Regions from separate parts of the Peribacillus sp. FSL K6-1552 genome, predicted to be linked through region 2. Evidence: riboswitches for the same ligand, from Rfam matches in the RefSeq annotation. Region 2 holds a riboswitch; each other region holds the start of a gene.
What was found. Region 2 has a riboswitch for preQ1 ahead of NST21_RS02295 (QueT transporter family protein). Riboswitches for the same ligand answer to the same signal wherever they lie in the genome.
Positions count from the first base shown of each region.

Region 1: linked by a shared signal. The riboswitch ahead of NST21_RS21725 (VUT family protein) and the one ahead of NST21_RS02295 (QueT transporter family protein) in region 2 are both predicted to bind preQ1.
Region 3: linked by a shared signal. The riboswitch ahead of queC (7-cyano-7-deazaguanine synthase QueC) and the one ahead of NST21_RS02295 (QueT transporter family protein) in region 2 are both predicted to bind preQ1.

Region 1 is NZ_JBBOST010000001.1:4,508,219-4,514,994, forward strand. Features, by position in the region: gene NST21_RS21695 (DUF421 domain-containing protein) at 1-664, shown strand, start outside; gene NST21_RS21700 (alpha/beta hydrolase) at 844-1,584, opposite strand; gene NST21_RS21705 (PadR family transcriptional regulator) at 1,894-2,214, shown strand; gene NST21_RS21710 (permease prefix domain 1-containing protein) at 2,214-3,077, shown strand; gene NST21_RS21715 (TolB family protein) at 3,090-4,121, shown strand; gene NST21_RS21720 (hypothetical protein) at 4,182-4,670, shown strand; gene NST21_RS21725 (VUT family protein) at 4,689-5,231, opposite strand; PreQ1 riboswitch class I at 5,283-5,325, opposite strand; gene NST21_RS21730 (TetR/AcrR family transcriptional regulator) at 5,587-6,156, shown strand; gene NST21_RS21735 (DUF4260 domain-containing protein) at 6,208-6,555, shown strand; gene queE (7-carboxy-7-deazaguanine synthase QueE) at 6,637-6,776, opposite strand, start outside.
Region 2 is NZ_JBBOST010000001.1:480,007-486,782, reverse strand. Features, by position in the region: gene adhP (alcohol dehydrogenase AdhP) at 1-813, opposite strand, end outside; gene NST21_RS02310 (DUF3892 domain-containing protein) at 1,092-1,388, shown strand; gene NST21_RS02305 (hypothetical protein) at 1,574-2,386, opposite strand; gene NST21_RS02300 (YbaK/EbsC family protein) at 2,650-3,171, opposite strand; PreQ1 riboswitch class I at 3,341-3,385, shown strand; gene NST21_RS02295 (QueT transporter family protein) at 3,392-3,877, shown strand; gene NST21_RS02290 (TVP38/TMEM64 family protein) at 3,999-4,655, shown strand; gene NST21_RS02285 (PAS domain S-box protein) at 4,771-6,396, shown strand; gene NST21_RS02280 (cadherin-like beta sandwich domain-containing protein) at 6,486-6,776, opposite strand, start outside.
Region 3 is NZ_JBBOST010000001.1:4,515,363-4,522,138, reverse strand. Features, by position in the region: gene NST21_RS21775 (CapA family protein) at 1-267, opposite strand, end outside; gene pgsC (poly-gamma-glutamate biosynthesis protein PgsC) at 278-727, opposite strand; gene pgsB (poly-gamma-glutamate synthase PgsB) at 743-1,924, opposite strand; gene NST21_RS21760 (hypothetical protein) at 2,716-2,928, opposite strand; gene NST21_RS21755 (methyl-accepting chemotaxis protein) at 3,453-5,132, opposite strand; PreQ1 riboswitch class I at 5,330-5,372, shown strand; gene queC (7-cyano-7-deazaguanine synthase QueC) at 5,431-6,093, shown strand; gene queD (6-carboxytetrahydropterin synthase QueD) at 6,093-6,563, shown strand; gene queE (7-carboxy-7-deazaguanine synthase QueE) at 6,556-6,776, shown strand, end outside.

The sequences.
Region 1 (6,776 bases), 4.0 Mb from region 2:
GTGGATCTTAAGGGCCATTGTATCTTACTTCTTTTTACTTTTTGCAGCTAAAATAATGGGGCAACGAGCTATTTCTCAGTTAAGATTACTTGATTTTTTAATAGCATTAATTATTGGAAACATCCTTGCCCATCCTTTATCTGATGAACAGTTAGGTTTAAAGGGACCATTGATAACGACTGCCGTATTAGTACTTTTATATATTTTTTGCGTTTTTTTGAGCCTAAAGTGGGGAAAACTTCGAAGTTTTTTTGAAAACTCTCCCTTTCCCCTTATAGAAAATGGGCAAATTATTTACAAAAGCTTAGCCAAAGCAAGAATCTCTATCGATTTTTTATTATCTGAATTAAGAAAAGAAAAAATTGAAGATATTCAAAAAGTTGCTCTTGCATTATGGGAACCAGATGGTACAATTTCATTTTTTTTAAACCCTCAATATGAAGCCGTAACCCCTGCCGATTTAGAACTAGTAACAAAAACCTTTTCTTTTCCTAGAACGATTATTAAAGAGGGAAAAATTGATTTTAGTGAATTAACCCGCATTGGTAAAGACGAAGAATGGCTTAAAAACCGAATAAAAACTGCATACAGTGAGGACGTATATGATATTTTATTAGCAACCATTGATAATAACGATACAGTGAAAATCTTTTTATACAACTAGATTTTGAAGCTAAACCATATATAGTAAGTCCTCTTAGCTATGCCTCTATTTAATACGATTTACTTTTACTTAAAGAGAGAGTAGTTTTATACCCTGAATATGTTAAAGGCCACCAAATTGGTGGCCTTCTTAGGACAAGATTACCCCTGTTTATACATAGAGAAAGTTTCCCTCTGCTTCTACCAAAGTAGTGTATTTAAGAACTTATACACATCTTCATAAACCTGCTCACGTTCTTTGCCTAATGTGATTATATGGCCAGAGTTTTCGTACCATATCAAGTGTTTATGCTGCGTATCGACTTCACTGAAAATCGCTGTAGCACTGTTCGTATAGTCGGGATCATCCAAGCGCCCTTGTAAAACAAGAGTTGGTGATGTGATTAAATCTAAATTTTCACCAGTCTCATTTATTATATTCACCACATCTTTCAGTGAAGTCATAGGCTCTTCTTCCAACAGCTTCACTTCGGCAGCAATTTGGTCTGCATCTTTGCCTTCAAACTTCTTATAAGCCTGTGCATAATTGAGCAAGCGGTTTTTTTGTCGATCGATACTTTTTCCTTGCGTCGGAGCGCACATTGAAACCACCCCTATCACAGGAAGTTCAATTCCTACTTTTAATGAGAACACTCCTCCTAAAGAAATTCCTACAACAGCAATTTCCTCGTAGCCTTCATCTTTAAGGAATTGATAACCATCCACTACGTCTTTCCACCATTCCTTTGGACCTGTTTTAGCAAGTTCCTCGGCCGATACTCCGTGCCCTCTATAAAGAGGCCCGTGACAGGTATAGTCGCGATCATTCAGGTATTTCCCTAATTTTTTCATATCTCCTGTACTTCCGGTAAACCCGTGAAGTAAAAGAACAGCTCTATTTCCACCTCTGTATGTGAATGACTCAGGTGCTTTCACTTTCATCTATCTAGGACCTTCTTTCTGCTCTTGTTGATAAATAGAATCTAAATGATTTTCAAAAAAAAATCAATTAATACCCCTTGAGTGGGATTTCTTCTATCCTATTCCGTATTTTCATTAAAACAGTTAAATCAAGTATATAGTATCCTTACCACACTCTTTACAACTCATCCGTTCAGAAGCACATTTTACTATGATTGATTTTATTTAGCAATCGTCATTTAACCATTTTTTTTTAAAAAAGTAAAATATACCTTGTAATACGATGTACATCGTATTACACTAAAGCAAATGAAAAAAGAAGGTGATTTTTTGGATAAAGAATTGATGAAGGGAAGTATTGACCTCCTCCTGCTTTCACTTCTTTCACAAAAAGAGCTGTATGGCTATGAAATGACGAAGATTCTAAGGCAAATGAGCGAGGGGCAATACGAAATCAGTGAAGGCACCCTATATCCGGCTCTTAAGCGTTTAGAAAGAAAGGAATTTATAGAAGGGTATTGGAAAGAGTCCGAGTCCGGGCGCAGGAAATATTATCGTATCACAGACAGCGGCCAAACCGAGCTTGAACGTAAACGCAGCAGCTTTACCTTCCTTGAAAATTTAGTTCGGAAAAGCGCAGAGGATTTCTGATGAAAACAACATTTGAAAGGTATGTAAAAAAAATAGTCAACCAAACCGATTGTACCAAGGAAGAAAAAGAAGATATGTTTGAAGAACTGCTTCTCCATCTGGAGTTGAGCCGGGATGATTTAATAAAGCAGGGGAAGACCCCAAAAGAAGCCGAGAAAATGGCATTAATCCTTTTTGGCGACGAATGGGAAATCGGCAGTCAAATTCAGCAGGCCCTTTTTCCATACCGAAAAGAGCTTATGCTGACTTTATCCATCGTTTCAATTCTTTTTACGTTTTCGGTGTATGCGTTGCAACTATTCCAAGAAGGAGATGCTTACATCGGCTGGCTTCTTTTTTCGATACTGACTAGTGCAACTTTACTCTCACTTACACTTAACCTCCTAGTCTCTATCAACCGGAAAATCATGGTCAACATCGTGTTAGTGACCCATGCCCTTGTCTATATATATGGATGGGGAATCGCGTCCGCCCTTGACTTTACATTATTTCCTTTATTCAGCCTGATTATGGCAGCGATTCTCCTACTATCCCTTTACCTCATTTACAAAACAGCCTTGGTTCTTCCAGGATATAGTGGAAAGAATTTAAAAAAAGCAAAACTTCTGCACATTTCCAATATTACACTCGGCATCTTGATTTTGTCAGTTACCTTATTTTTCTTATATGCTTTTTTAATCTTCTCAAGTGAAGTCCAGCCGTTTATGCTATTATTTTTCATCCCGACTGTCTTATGGATTTCGTTATATATCCTACAGATTAAACTGTTAAAAAAGCATCCTACGGCATCAAATATATGTGCTGTTCTACAGGTATTACTTGTTCTAGCAATTATTTTTACGATGATGATACTCTACCGTTAAGGAGTCCTTCAAATGAAAAAGAAGCACATCTATCTCATTCTGATCACGCTTGCGATTGTGACTGTCTTGTTTGTCATCGCCGGCTTGGTCTTTAAAAAAGAAGAAAATGAAAAGCAGCAGGGCTTAACCAATCAATACGACGTATCCACTCAAGGTACAATTGCATACGTCACACACTTAAAGGGAAAACCACAATTAAAACTCTATAATCCTACATTATCCGTTGAAAAAAAAGTCCTTGAATTGAGCAACGATGAACAAATCCTCGACCCGACTTATTCCTACGATGGAAATATGCTTGCATTTATTGTAGCTAAAAAAAACCAAGAAGAAGATTCAACTAGTTCCATTCAGCTTTTTGATATGAAATCACAGAAAATCAGTGAATTATTCAAAGCAGACTTCCTGATCACAGAACTCGATTTCACAAAAAGCGGCCGCTCTCTCTTTTATATTGGAGCCGGTTCGTTTAAAAACTATTCGCCGATCACGGGTCCCCGCCCTCACGATCTCGATATTTATGAATTTGATATAGAAAAAAAGGAGTCCACCCAACTGACCTCTTTTAAGAAATATGGTCTTAGTTCTCTAAATGTCAACACTGATGGAAAAGCCGCTTATTATCAAACCGATGATGATGCGGATGCTAAAACGGCTGATGAGATTTTCGAAACGCATCAACGGATTTTCAAAGTGAAATTTGACCAAACGGGTATCGAAACCGTCACAGACTCTAAACGTGATGTCGATATTTTTGATTTCACAATTACCCCGGATGAAAAAACGATGATTTTCCAGTCCATCTCCAACGAGCAATCAGGTAGTACCTATATTTATGAGCTTTATAGCTATGACCTCAAAACCAAGACCGAAAAGCAGCTGACCCATCTTCAAGAATACACAGATCGCCCAGTCATCAGCAGCGATTCAAAAACAGTCTATTTTATGGTAGATAAGAAATTCGGCAAAAGCGATCCACAGTATCACCTATATAAAGTGGGGATTGATGGAGACAACCCAGAAGAAATTTTGTTACCTAATTAATAAAAAAGCTTCCGACACCAATTATTGACGGTGCCGGAAGCTTTTTTTATGGGGTTACTCATGAATTTGGCTGATTTACTCGTGAATTATCACGATTTACTCGTGAGTTTGGCTGGTTTACTCGTGAATTATCACGATTTACTCGTGAATTATCACGATTTACTCGTGAGTTTGGCTGGTTTACTCGTGAATTATCACGGTTTACTCGTGAGTTTTCACGACTTACTCGTGAATTTCTGTGTTACTCGTGAATTATCACGATTTACTCGTGAATTTGGCTGGTTTACTCGTGAGTTTTCACGATTTACTCGCGAACCTATAATTCACACAAAAAAAAGAACCAAATTTGGTCCTTCCTTCTCGACTTATACAGATCGTTTCCTATTTATATTAATGTTTACGTTTCTCATGATTGTCTATTCCCTTATGCTTCCGATAATTGGCGCAGGAGAGCTTCATACAGTCTCCTTGGACATCCGGACCATATTTTTCACGAAAAGCTTCCAGGCAATAGCATCTATCTTCTTCCTTTTTGGGTCCATCCATTGAGTGCTTCCCTCCTACTATTTAACCGGAGATAACGCGCTTCTCCAGTCTTACATTGATCCGGCCCAACAGCGCGGCACCGATTGACTGAATGACTGTTTTAACAATGATTTGGCCAAAAATCGCAGCGGGTACGGCTTCCCATGGCAGAACGTTGGCACCCAGTGGGCTAAGTCCAATCACAACAAATATCACCGAATCGAAAAATCCTCCGACAATCCCGCTGTAAAATACTCTCCAACTCATCGGAAGTTTTAACCGGGTATATATCTCAGTATCAGCTGTTTCTGCCACCACGAACGATAGTGCAGAAGCAAACACAATTAATAGGGTATCTCCTAATAAAAATGATACGCATGCTGATAAAATTAGTGCCGTGACAATGCACACATACGTCTTCACTCTGCCAAATTTATTCTGAACTAGATCCCGAAAGATAAAGGTTCCCCCGATGAGTAATGTCCCCATCGGTATAATAAACACACCAAAATGTAATGGTTCAAAAGCTGCTGTAACCACATTCGCGGTGACAATGGACACTAAATACAATATAATTCTTAACATTTCTTACATTCTCCTTATACAGAAAAAACAGCACCCTAAGAAAGAGTACTGCTCTTCTTAGTTTTTTTGAGAGGGTAGCTAGAACCTCTTCCGCATGAGCGGATTATCTTTTTCCTAATTTATCGTAGCTTGAAAACGAATGGAAATCAAGAAGTTTCCACATTACCTATTTATAAAACGAATTCAGTAAATACTTTATTAATAATTAGACTTATGGCTGATGTTTCGAATTTTGTTACTACATATGTGGATTGGAGTAGCTCCTGTCAAATCATTTTATTCTAATATTTGACAATTATAAAACACTGCTATATGATGTTATTAACCACTGGTCAATAAATATGGAGGTGATACTATGTCACCAAGGAAATCAGATGGAAAAGAATTATCTAAGGAAATGGTATTGAATGAAGCCCGGAAACTCTTTGCATCCGTTGGGTATTCAAAAGTTTCAATGCGGCAATTAGCTAAAACATTAGATTGTAGTCATGGCGCTATTTATTATCATTTTAAAAATAAAGCCGAAATATTTTATAGTTTGGTAAAAACGGATTTTTCTCTATTGAATAATAAAATAGATGATATCATCCTAACTGAAAATAATGCTTCTCAAAAAATAGAGAAGATATTACTATGCTTTATAGAGTTTGGGTTAACCCAGCAAAATCATTATGCAATCATGTTTTTATCTAAAGAAAAAGAAATTCAACATTTACTTCAACTTGATTCTAATAAAACATATGAAAAACTAATCAGTTCTCTGACTGACCTTACAGAAAATAAACTAAACCCCGCATCAATATGGTCTATTTTCCTTTCGCTCCACGGCTTTATAACTTTTTATATTAATACACAACTTTCATATCAAGATGTAAAAAGCTTAGCTAATTTTCACGTTAAAAATATTATGAAGAGTATTGTATAATTTTTTTCACATTAATTGACCAATGGTTAATAAAGATTAGGAGGCTTAAATATGGTGAAAAAATTAATACATTCTGAAGGGCTTATGGTTCTTATAGCGATAATTTATATCTATTCAATAAATGAATTTAGCTGGTGGATTTTCCTTTTATTACTATTAACACCTGACATATCTATGTTAGCCTATCTAATCAATAATCAAATTGGTGCCAAGGTTTATAACTTGTTTCATACTTATACAATATCAATACTCATCATTTTACTAGCTGTTTCTCTAAACCAGGATACAATTTTAATGGTAGGTTTAATTTGGACGGCTCATATTGGAATGGATCGTTTTTTAGGATATGGCCTTAAATACACAACGGCTTTCAAGGCTACGCACATTCAGGAGGTATAATAGTGGTATTTAGTTTATTTTCCGTATAAAAAAAGCAGTGTGATTGATCTTGCGCATCACACTGCTTCTTACTCTCTTCCTTTACACTCCCCGCTTATTTCCCCATATATACGTATGCAGCTGCGGCAGCACTTTCACATTTCTAAGTTCATCATCAGATATTACTTTATCAATTAGCTCTTCATATTTTTTCAAAAGTCCGCTAATCAGCTGCTGATCAT
Region 2 (6,776 bases):
AATTGGAATTGGAAGTTCGTCATTCGGCAATCCGACAACGACCAATGTTCCACCCCTTTTAACTGAACTGTAAGCTTGTTCGAAAGCTTTTTTCGTAACCGCTACAGAAATGGCTGCTTGTACTCCACCAACTTTTTCCTTTATGGCTTGTACAGGATCGCTCTTAAGACCATTAACCGTGAAATCTGCTCCTAATTCTGTAGCCAGATCAAGCTTATCATCTTGAATATCAACGGCAATGACATTAAAGCCCATAGCTTTCGCGTATTGAAGAGCAACATGACCCAATCCACCAATTCCATAGATTGCTACCCAATCTCCAGGTTTAGCTTCTGACACTTTAAGCGCTTTATAAGTCGTTACACCAGCACAGAAAATCGGTGAAACTTCCGCAAAGTCAAGCCCTTCAGGAACCTTGACCACATATTTTGCTGGCGCTTTGCAATATTCCGCATAACCGCCATCCACAGAATATCCTGCATTCAATTGATCCAGGCAAAGCGTTTCCCGTCCAGTCAGACAGTATTCACAATCGCCACATGCCGAGTAAAGCCATGGAATCCCAACGCGGTCACCAACCTTTAATGTAGTAACGCCTTCTGCCACCTTCTCAATAATGCCTACACCCTCATGTCCAGGAATAAGTGGCAGCTTCGGTTTTACCGGCCAATCACCATGTACCGCATGTAAATCGGTATGACACACGCCACATGCTTTAATTTTCACTAATATCTCACCATATTCTAATTCTGGGATTGGTACATCTTTAATCTCAAGCTCTTGATTAAATTCATTGACGACCGCCGCCTTCATTGTCTTAACGTCTTGTATTTTTTTTGCATCCGCAGTACTTGCCCCTTGTTTTACATTCATGATTCATATTCCTCCCTTTTTTAAGTGGATATTTCTCACTTCCACTTATTTATGATGCAAGTGCCATGCCAGAAGAATAAAGCCCGGACAACAGTCTTTTCAAAAAAAAATGCCGAAAAGTCGGCCCATTTTGACAAAAATGCGGCTCAATCTGGACGAAACCTGGTTTGTATATTGCTGACCAAATAGCTCACCCTATAAATAGGAGGTGTCCAAGCATGGACCAATTTGAAAAAGCATATGAATCCTACAAACAGCAGGGAACCCCACAAGTAAATCAACATGATACAACTGGAAAAGAAGAAATTATCGCAGTACGAAAAAATGAAGATGACAATATTATTGCCATCAAAACAAACTCTGGGCGGGAGCTTGACTATCCCACCGCTCTTTCGGAAGCTAAGGCAGGCAACCTCGCCAATGTTGATGTCTTCCATAAATATGGCCGTGACATATTGCGGAGTGAGCCCGATGGGGTAAAGGAAAATAACCTGGATGAACTACCAGAGTTCTAACTATTTGAAGAAGCTGCCTCACGTATGGGCAGTTTTTTTCTGTCAGGGGGGTTAAACAAAAAGGAACCAGCATAGTAGCTGGTTCTCCATAATTCCGGTTCGCCTTAAAGATGCGGTACAGCTCTGTTTTAAAATTGCAGAGTTATTTGAAGTATGGTCTACCTAAGAAGTCTCTCACCATCATTTTATTTTTCATACCGATAGGATTCAGAGATTTCGAGCAGTTGGCCACAGGATTCCACCACTTCGATGATTTCTATCCAAGACATGTCCAACCCAAGTTCATTAGCATGAGAAATCTTATCCCGTAATTTCCGGATGGCATTCGCATCTTTCTTTCCTTTACTTTTAGAAGGAATTTGGAAGAAGGACCTCAATTCCTGATCTTTATGAATGATATCGAATTTATCACTGATTTGCAGACACTCTATTAAATTGATATCCTCATTTTTATCGATTCTCCTCCTATATAATTCGGTAGCCTTTTCTAAACGATCTCCGCTGATCATTGGATACCAACTGTCATCCCCGAATTTATCCATGATGATATCGCTCATCCTCATTTCCAAAAGGGTAATATAGCCAAAAATCAGCATTCTGATTGGAGGCTTTTGCAGATCAGCGTGGGTAATCAACTTTTTAATTGAATTATTTTCTAACACGAACACCCTCGTTTTATTCTTAAAAATATGGAGAAGTTGAATCAAAGGGGTTGAATCCGAAACCAATTCTCTTGGTGTAAAACATTTCAAATACTCCGCAATCTTGCCTTCACCAAGTTCTTGCCTTTCGATATATCCGATAATTTCCCCTTGATCCTCTACGGCCAATATATCGAAATTCTTTTTTTCCAATTCTTTTTGTATCTCCAGTGCTAAATCGTTTTTATGGCAAAACTCAAGCTCCTGGGCAATGCTCTTAACCGTGATATTTTCTTCATAAAGAGTTTTAAGACTGAGATAACTGCTATTGTTTTTTTTATAGCTTCCATTGAACATCTTTAACCCTCCACTTACGAACTTTCTTAACGATTTGCCTATGCGCCATGTTGAACAAACCTCCCCTAATTAGACCGTTAATTTACATCTGCGGTCAACTTTTCAGAAGAAAATGGGAGCAAACCTATTAGGAACAAGTTAAAAGCTTATAACTAAAAACCCAGTAATAAAAAGGGAACAGGTAATGTCTCTCGTTATCAACAAATAAAGTCCACCAAAGTGGACTCATTTCCATTCTATGTGGTTCTTTTTGGTACGATAAATCAAAATCCATCAACTGCCTTACCTACTACTGCTTCCTCATTCTGCTCTTCTTCCCATGCCTTACAAACATCAACCCAATCCTTCGCTCCTGAATATTCAAATAATTCAGCGAGTTTAAGTTCTATTGCAGAGTTCGCACTTCCACATGCTGGGAATAAAGACTCAAAGCGCTTCATCGACACATCAAGGAAAACATCTAGGTCATTTGCCAACCCAAACGGGCAGACTCCTCCAATGGCATGACCAGTCTGTTCAAGCACATCCTCAGCTGACAACATTCGTGCCTTGAACCCGAACGTCTGACGAAATTTCTTATTATCCACTTTTGCGTCTCCTGCTGCTACGACCAAAATTGCATGCTCACCTTCCCCCTTAAAGGAAAGAGTCTTAGCAATCCGCGCTGGAATAACACCGATGGTTTCTGCTGCTTCAATCACCGTAGCACTCGATGTTTCGAACTCCATTACATCGCCTTCCCGACTCCATTTTTTAAAATGGCTTTTGACACTCTCGATCGACATAATTTATTCACTCCTTTGAAGTACATATTGAAATAATATCATCCTTCTTTGCAAAAAATCAAAACTCCTTTTGGACTGCCCTCCCTGAAAACTTATATATATTAAAACCATTCTTTACAAATTGACGAAACAAGCCTACATGGGATACTATTAGTCTTCTGGCAAAAGCCTAAACGTGGTTCGTAACCATCCCACGATAAAAAACTAGGGAGAGAGTAAAATGAATGTTCGTACACTCGTGATAAGCGGGTTATTGGCCGCCTTATATGTGGTGGTCTCATTTGTGTTTCAACCAATATCATTTGGAATATACCAATTTCGGGTTCCGGAAATATTGAATCATCTGATTGTATTTAATAAAAAATATATCTACGGCATAGTGGGCGGCGTTTTCATATCGAATCTGCTCTTTTCGCCGATGGTGCCATATGATTTGATATTCGGGGTAGGGCAATCTCTGCTTGCCTTATTGCTTGTCATTTTTGCCTCACGCTTCATAAAGAGCATTAAAGGACGGATGATCGTTACGATTATCTTTTTCACGTTCACAATGTTTTTAATTGCAATCGAACTGAACCTTGCCCTGGATTTACCATTCTTGTTAAGCTGGATGACCACGGCTGTCGGTGAGTTCATCGTCCTTTTAGTTGGTGCGCCAATTATTTATGGAATGAATAAAAGAATTCAGTTTGAAAAGTGGCTATAAAGGAATCTTCGCGTTGTTAACCCACTATAATGGAAAAGAGCTGTCTGCTTCATGCGGAAGCTCTTTTTTTCACCATTGAACCTGAAGATGATAAACTATTAGTATGAATGGTGGTGACCTTTTGAAAAAAATACTGACCTTAATCGGTCTACTGGTAATAGTAATATTTATCGTTTCCAATGCAGAATTGTTCACCATGGTTTGGAAAAGTGATTTGGATTCAGTTATAACCATATTGACAGAAAACCTTTTGCTTACTTTTGTTGTGACATTTGTGTTGATGATTGTCCAAAATTCTTTTACCATTATACCCTTAATTTTACTCCTAACCATCAATGTCGCGATATTTGGATTCATATATGGGTACCTATGGAGTTGGGTTACAAGTGTCGTTGCATCAGGATTCATTTTTTATGCAGCCAGGAACTGGTTTCAGGCACCTCTCTTAAAGAAAATGGGCCCAAAATGGAAAGAATCCGTTGTAGAGCATGGATTTATGTACGTGTTTACCGGAAGGATATTCCCACTCATACCAACAAGTTTAATTAACTTGGCAGCAGGAGTCAGTTCTGTAACCTTCAAGGATTTTTTATTAGCGACCGCACTCGGCAATCTTATATACTTTTTCTTTCTATCCTTAATCCCTTATGGTCTCCTATCTGTGGAAATGAACGAATATACACTAGCTGTACTCGCCTTCCTCTTCTTACTATTTTTCCTTATCTATAAACGCTTTAAGAAGAAAAAGAAAGTAACCTTCTTCAGGAAAAACAGGTGACTGTTAGGGTTCCTGTTTTTTTATTTATGATTCTGCATATATTTTTCTTTGATAGTTTGTTAAAATGTGTATGTATTTTTAACCTTTGAAATGTCGTAAATCAGGGAGAATCTCCATGTCCAAACGCTCCATTTTAGTACTATATATCCTATTTGGGACTCTTACACTAGTCGTGTTCGACTACTTTTTAACTACTAATATTGAAAACAAAGAGGTCTTTATTCAACTCCAAAGAGCAGAAGGAATTGTTTTTCTTTTAACAATAGGCTTGATTTTATTTCTTTATTTGGCTAAAAGAGAAAAATTCAAGCAATTAAAAGAAGAGGAACAGCGTCGTCGCACGCTCATTAATTCAATGGTAGACTTCGTTAACTTCAAGGATGGAGATGGCCGATGGCTTGAATCCAACACCTTTGGTCTGCAATTATTTCAATTGGAACATGTAGACTATAAGGGGAAAAAAGACAGTGAGCTCGCAGAATACTCCGAATTTTATAAAGAGTCGTTAATCTACTGTGAAATTTCAGATGAAGAAACGTGGATAAAAAAGGAGATTACGCGGTGTGAGGAAATCATCCCGCTACCCAACGGCAATCATAAGACCTTTGATACCATCAAAGTTCCTTTGTTCTTTGAAGATGGTTCACGAAAAGGATTAGTGGTCATTGGCAGGGATATTTCTGAAAGAGTTGTCGCAGAAAATCAATTATTTGAGAGTGAACAGCGCTATAAATCATTGTTCGAACACAACCCTTATCCGATGCTGATGCTTGATTTATCCGGAATAATTACCACCGTCAATCCAAGGTTTGAAACAGTTACAGGCTTTCATCAAGAAGAAATCCAAGGTGCCTCTTTTATTGAGTTAAACTTTTCCGCAGAAGATGAAGAACTGATTCGTACATCCTGTCAATACGTCGTGGAAAACCAAAAGGGGATAAAAAAAGGAAAAGATATAGAGTTTCTCACGAAATCTGGGAAGTCTCTTTTACTTTCATGTACATTTGTCCCGATGCTTATTGGAAATGAATTAGTCGGAATTATTACCTATGCTAAAGATGTAACTCAAATCCGAGAAACGGAAGCACGCTTAAGAAGAACCGAAAAGTTGTCAATAGTCGGTGAACTTGCTGCCAGTGTAGCACACGAAGTACGTAACCCATTAACTTCTTTAAAAGGATTCGTCCAGTTACTTAAAAAGAGCGACCACCCCTTTGAACAATACTACACTATTATGCTCAGTGAATTAGACCGAATCAATCTGATTGTAAGCGAATTACTTGTTCTTGCAAAACCTCAGGAACTCCCATTCAGTAAACACCAAATTATTGAACTGATGGATGAAGTCAAAACCTTGCTTAAACCAGAGGCAGACTCATATTCTACAAAAATATCGATAGATGTAAAAAATGAAATCCCGCTTCTTTCATGTGAGGCAAATCAGCTCAAACAAGTGTTTATAAACATGATTAAGAACTCTATGGAGGCCTCCGCCGATCACATTTGGATTGATTTCGAGCAAATAGACAATACCCTTTCCATAACCATCAGGGATAATGGAAGTGGAATCGAAAAAAATCGTTTGAAACATCTAGGAGAACCTTTTTATTCATCTAAAGAAAGAGGAACGGGTCTAGGATTGACCGTTAGCTGCCGAATTATTGAGGCGCACAGAGGAAAGGTTCGTTTTAACAGCGAGCTCAATCATGGAACCGAAGTCAAAATTGTTTTACCAATATAAGTTTCAGGACAAGCCTATTAAATCTTGTCCTTTTTTTGTAGTCTAAAAAAAGACACCTTCAAATTTTTTGAAACAGTCCCTTGGTAATATTAAAAAAGAGAGAGAACGAATTTCTTTATTTTCTCCAAAAATGAAATGGATTCTGTTGATTGATTATCCATCGGCATCATCTGGCTACCTCTGTTATTGGATTTAAGGTTTTCCGATTTACTAGATGTACTCATTTGTGTTGCTCCAACTACTGCCTCTTTTTCAGTTTTGGCATCATCTACAGTTTCTTCCTCATCCATGTCTACATCGATATCTTTATCGAAAACAAGGACGTAGGTACGTCGTGCTCCATCTTTTGAGACTGTAACTGAAATTGCCGTCTTAGCTTT
Region 3 (6,776 bases), 4.0 Mb from region 2:
GTAACGGAAGAGGTAATCATACCCGTGTTTATCTGTCACTTTTTCAACATATCGTCCCATCATCACATCACCGACCATTGTCATCGTTAATGTTTGATCCGATTTTGAAGCGACTGTGTTCACTTCTTCAGCCCGTCCCATCCAAGTGGTAATGACTAATGTTATAAGTAAAATAGGGAGAATGATTCCAGCGTACTTAAGATTCTTTGTCTTCGTATGTTTAATAAAGATAAGTGTTTTTTCTTTTGCATTTAAAGTTCGTTTCATTTTATGCACCTCAGAATAGGTAGTACACGTTCATTAAGCCGAAAGTTAAACCGGATAATAGAAGCGTGCTGCCAAGAGTTAATGGCATTCCTTGTCTTTGAATGGTATTCGCTATTAAACCGGGCACGATTATACCGATTCCTCGAAACTCGAAAATTTCAAATGGCATGACAGGATAGACGAAATCTAATAGGAGCTTTAAACAAATTCCGGTTATCATCATAGCTGCGAATTTTCTTCTTCCATATAAAATCACCCATCTAGAAATCCCGTGAGTGACAATTAAATAAGTTACGACACTAATAGTTACAATAACTAGCATAATTTGCCATTGGTCAAAAACTAATGCCAAATAACCTGGCACAATAAGTCCTGCGGGCACGACACCCGTTTTTTCTGAAAAAATAAGGCTTAGTGTTACCCCTAGTACTAGGGCTACATATAAATCCGATCCAAACATTAAGGTTCCTCCTACTTAACTCGCTTTTTGCTTCGTTTTAGATTTCATAAATGCTTCAATTAATGGTTCTGCTGCACCATGAATGTTACCGACACCGTATACAATTCGGTTTTTCATTAATGGGCGGAGACGGGCTACGATTTCTTCAGTTGACCAGTTTTCTAAATCCCAATACTCTTTTGTATCTAATTTACCTTGCTCAAATACCCGGGTAATCGGTGATGTAGTTTCACCTATAGCAATGACGATTTCAGATTTTATGTAAGGTAATACATCTCTTGCAAATTGCTCTGTACGGTCCACTCGGTCAGGACGGCAGTTCATGATGACGATAGGATCTTCTGTGCTGTATCCGAACGTACTAACACGTTCCCAGATGTTTAACGTCGATGACGCGTCATTTGCGGCAAAGCCATTTACAAAGAAAGTTGGCTGGATTGGGTCTCCGAATTTAGTGATACGCATGGCACCTGGATCCGGGTGTGCATTTAACATGCCACGGAAAGCTGTTTTTTCATCAATGCCCAATGCTTCTGCAACGGCCAAAGCAAGGGATGCGTTATCCGGGAATACCATATAGTCGAATTCGCGTAAAAAGTCTTCCGAAATTCTTGAATTATCTGCAACAATTATTTTCGAATTACGTTCCTTTGCAATTTGTTTGAAAAATTCTAAATATTCACTTTCGATGGTTATTAAATGCCCGTTATAGGGAATAGTTGCTGTAAAGGCTTGTGCAACCTCATCCAATGTTGGTCCCATGACATCCATATGATCCTCTAGAACATTTACGATAACTCCGATGTTGGCTTGGATCATTTTATTTTGGAAGATTAGTTGATAGTCAGGCTGAACAGCCATACATTCACAAACTAATGCTTCTGTTCCTAAATCGGCAACTTCTTTAACTACACGGCGTTGCTCTCCAATATTCGGTCCCTCTGGACGACGTTTAATCGGTTTTTCTTTGTCCGTAAACCAATAGATCATTCTTGCTGATGTTCCGGTTGTTTTACCTACTGTTTTGTACTTAGCTTCCTGAATTACTCCTGTAATTAGACGCGTTACAGTCGATTTCCCTCGGATCCCATTCACATTTACACGTACTGGGATGGAGTCGAGACGCTTCTGATGGCGTTTTTGTTCGACTATGCCAAAGCAAAGCAAAAAGATTGCACATATAAATATTGGTGCCATTTTTTAACCTCTCTTTTTTCAAATATTTGATTTACTGAATACACACTACATGATTTTAAACTTAAGAAGCAAGGGTCAAAAATTCTATCGCAATATAGTTATTATCGTATTTTACAAATAAATGTATATATAAGTGTAATAGTATCTAAATGATTAAATGTTTTATGAGTACAAAGATATGGGTGAAAATCCAGTAAAACCTCGGTTCATTTACACTAAAATATGGAAATTGTAAATAAAAACTCATTTTGAATAGCATCAAAATAGTTTCGTGAGTATTTGAACCCAATTCTTAATGGCTATATTTGTATAATGAATTGTTTCTGAAAGTGAGGTTTATTACAGTTTAATAATTGTTTATACCCATTTGTTTGACTTCTACGTAACAATAATCATGCATTTGTCATTCAATGTAAGAGATTGCATCTATCGACTCAAATAGTTGGACTCTTTTGAATATGAACAAAGATGAGTAAAAGAACACCCCTCTTTTTTTTATGATTTTCGGTTTTTTAGATGAAAAATACCCATGGGGCTATAGCGTGACTTCTTTCTTTAAAATGAAATAAACTAAATTCAAGTCAATTTTTTTGGAAAAATGCCTAGTTTCTTCTATTAATATGGTGTTAATAGAAGAATGAAAAGAAAAAAAGCTCAGAAGGATATCTGAGCTTTCCGTTTGAATTTTTTAGAATAATAGAATGGGTAAGAAATCTCCGCTAGTTATGGAGTATTCGTAATTTGTGGGAAAGGAGCCACGACGAAAGTAGCTGATTCTGGAATAATTAAGGTTAACTGGATTTCTTTCTGTCAGAAATCTCAGGATTGGAGTCCTTTTTACCACCATCAATAACATAAAGCTTAGGAGCTAATCTCTTTTTTCCTTGTTTTTCAGAATTCATCTTCATATAATTTTCGTATTCTTTGCGAAAGAACTCGTCCGTTTCTCGTTCTAGGGCTTTCTTTTCGTTAAACTCTGCTATGAATTTGAAAAAACGTTTCATATGAATTCCTCCTTGTGGGGTTAAAAGGTCTTAGTTTAATAGTAACATAGGTTTGGTGAAACTTAACCCTTTTTTACAATAATGGAGAGAAAAGTACGTTTTATTAGTTATTTGGTTGTGTTTTATTCACTTTTGAAAGAATAATAACAAAAGACCCTTCTTGAGAAGAAGTTCCTATGCAATTGGTTAAAATGGGATGCTTGGATCATGAGCGTTTGATACTGGAACTTGCCAGCAAGTAGGTGAAGTAGAAGTAGATGATACTATTAATTTTAGTGGTAAAAAAATATTCTTGTAGTTATATGTATTATACACTAAATATTCTGAAAATAAATCAAAATGTTTGTTTGATACGTGCCTGGATCCATATGTTTTTTATTATTGTGTTTAGTAATATATTCCCTAAATTAACGAAAACGAAACACAATCTATAAAAGAGACATTAGGGAAATAGAAGGTAGAGGGGAGAAAGGAAAAGCAAAAAAAGCAATTTCCCTCGTGCAACACGCAGGAAATTGCTAGTATCATAATTGGAACTTTTTAACCTGGTCAGTTAGCTGTTCAGCAGCAGAGGCGAGCTCACGGGCATGATTAGTGATTTCATCCATCGAAGAGCTGGATTGCTGGGCGGAGGCGGAGACTTGTTCAATACCTGCCGCAGACTCTTCAGACACGGCTGCGATGTCTTCGATAGCTTGGTTGATTTTTATACTATTGGTAGTGATATAGTTTAAGTCATTTGTAATATGCTGTACTTTTGTACCCATGTTCCCGACTGAATTATTAATTGTTTCAAAGGTTTGGCCGGTGAGGGTAATCTGTCTCGTGCCTTCATCTACCTGTGTGTATCCATCTTCTAAAGAGTGGACGACGGTTTTTGAACCAGTTTGGATAGCTGTGACAATATTTGTGATATCCCCAACTGAATGTGTGACCTCTTCAGCGAGTTTTCGTACTTCTTCTGCAACGACGGCAAAGCCCTTTCCATGTTCGCCGGCGCGTGCAGCTTCTATAGCCGCATTTAAGGCCAATAAATTGGTTTGATTGGAAATATCCTTGATGACCTGTACAAGCTGTGAGATTTCCTTTGATTGTGAGTCAAGTCCTTTCACTTGTTCGACAGCATTTTTGACAATCTCATCAATCATTTTCATTTGTTGGACCGAGTTGCGCATTAATATGATTCCTTCCTTGGTCAAGGATAGAATCTCGGTGGAGCTTTGGGAAACTTCTTCCCCGCAAGAATAGGCCTGCTGGATCTTTCTGGTGAACTCTTCCATCATATGGACCATATCAGCTGCTCGGTTGGCTTGAGACTCTGAACCTTCCGATAGCTCGAACATGGTAGTCGCAATCTGTCTGCTGCCTTGTTGGACCTCATTTGCTGCTTGAGTTAAGTCTTCACTTTGGTTCGAAACAGATTCAGAGACAACTAGCATTTTTTCGATAGTATCACTAAGGTTTTTCTGCATCTGGTTGGAGGACAGCGTTAATTCTCCAATTTCATCATTTGACTTTTGCTCTAAAGGTTCATGGTTCAGCTCACCATTCGCCACTACTTTCATTCTGTCCCTAATTTTAAGGAGAGGTTTTGTAATAATATTGGCTGTTACAAGCGCAAGCAGAAGGCCTATGATGACAGCGGCAATGGATATAATGATACTAGTCGTTTTAACTGATTCTCCACTTGCGATGACGATTTCTCCGGAAGCGACAATCGATTTCTCGCGTTCGGAAGCTAGCTCCCTAAACCCATCCATCAATTCATTGCTTATTGGTGCAACTTCATCCTTTAGTATTTCTTTAGCGCGTTCTTCATTTCCTTGATCATATTGTGTAAATACGCGGTCAATAATAATCGTTCTCCAATCCACGCTTTTCTGAATCAATTCCTTCATTTTGTCAGAATCACTCAAGGCTAAAAGATTCTCCTGAATGACTTTGCTTTCTTCGGTATATTTTAAGAACCTCTCTTTATTACTTTCGTCGCCAAATAGAATATAGCCTCTTGCGAGTGCGCTTCTTTGTGCAAGATTATTGAGTAGTTGTTCTTCATCAATAAGAACCGGCAATTCATGTTTAATAATATCTTTGGAATGCACAAGTGACTTATTGCTACTATAGATATTAAATGCTCCTAAGATGATACACAAAGATATAATAAGTGAAAATGCCACCAATATCTTTCCTTTAATACTTTTCACGTTAATGGACCCCTTTTGCTATATTTTTTGTTTACCCTTTTTTATCGGAAAAATAATAGGATATTTAAGGAGGTAAGGGAAGATATGTTGTATAACAAACTTTACCATTCGGTCTAATAATCAGTTTGATATAAACTTCTTGATTTCTTTTCATATTAAAGTTACTATTAATTTGGAAAAATATAATATTCCGCTAGGCGGAAGAGGTTCTAGCTACCCTCTCAAAAAAACTAAGGAGAAACAGTACTCTATTCTTAGGGTGCTGTTTTTTTCCGTAAAAAGGAGTTTTATAGAAATGATGAAGAAGGAAAAGGCAGTGGTTGTGTTTAGCGGGGGACAGGATAGTACGACGTGTTTGTTCTGGGCAATGGAGCGATTTGAGAAAGTAGAAGCGGTTACGTTTGATTATAATCAGCGGCACAGCTTGGAAATCGAATGCGCGCAAAAGATTGCTAAGGAACTGGGCATTACCCATCATATTCTGGATATGTCGCTGTTGAACCAACTAGCGCCGAATGCGTTAACGCGAAGTGATATCGCAGTAGAGGACGGAGAAGACGGGGAACTGCCGTCAACGTTTGTACCAGGGCGGAATTTGCTGTTCCTTTCGTTTGCCGGTGTATTGGCAAGCCAAATTGGGGCTAAGCATATTGTCACTGGTGTCTGCGAGACGGATTTCAGCGGATATCCAGACTGTCGCGATGTATTCATTAAATCGTTGAACGTGACCTTGAATTTGTCGATGGACCAGTCATTTGTGATTGATACGCCGCTTATGTGGCTGAATAAAGAGGAAACATGGGAGCTTGCGGATCAGCTTGGCGCGTTTGATTTCGTCCGTGAGAAGACTCTGACTTGTTATAACGGGATTATATCCGACGGCTGTGGTGAGTGTCCGGCATGTAAGCTTCGGAAAAAAGGGTTGGATGACTATGTAAGCAGACGGCAGGTGCTTAAATAATGTACGGTTTTACTATCGTGGATAAGCTTCAAAAAATAGATAAAGATATTCAGCGGAATCAATTAAACTACTCAAGTAAGCGGGTCATGGTCAGCAAGGAATTCACCTTTGATGCCGCGCACCATCTTCATGACTATGAAGGCAAATGCAAGAACTTGCATGGCCACACGTATAGGGTCATTTTCGGATTGAGCGGATATACGGATTCACGCGGTTTGATGATAGATTTTGGTGACATCAAAGAAATTTGGAAAAATGAGATTGAAATCCACCTTGATCATCGTTATTTGAATGAAACACTGCCGCTCATGAATACAACAGCTGAAAATATGGTTGTCTGGATTTATGAAAAAATGGCCGAAGCCCTTTTAACCAAGAATTATGAGGGTGCTAGAGTCGAATTTGTTCGTCTATATGAAACGCCGACGAGTTATGCTGAAGCTAGACGGGAGTGGATGGAAAGTGAGTAAACTGCCTGTTATGGAAATCTTCGGCCCGACAATCCAAGGGGAGGGCATGGTCATCGGACAAAAGACCATGTTTGTTCGGACGGCAGGATGCGATTATTCTTGTGCCTGGTGTGATTCCGCGTTTACTTGGGACGGCACTGGTAAGGAAGATACAGTTCAAATGACTGCCGAAGATATATGGGATGAGCTGAAGCGAATTGGCGGTGAGGGCTT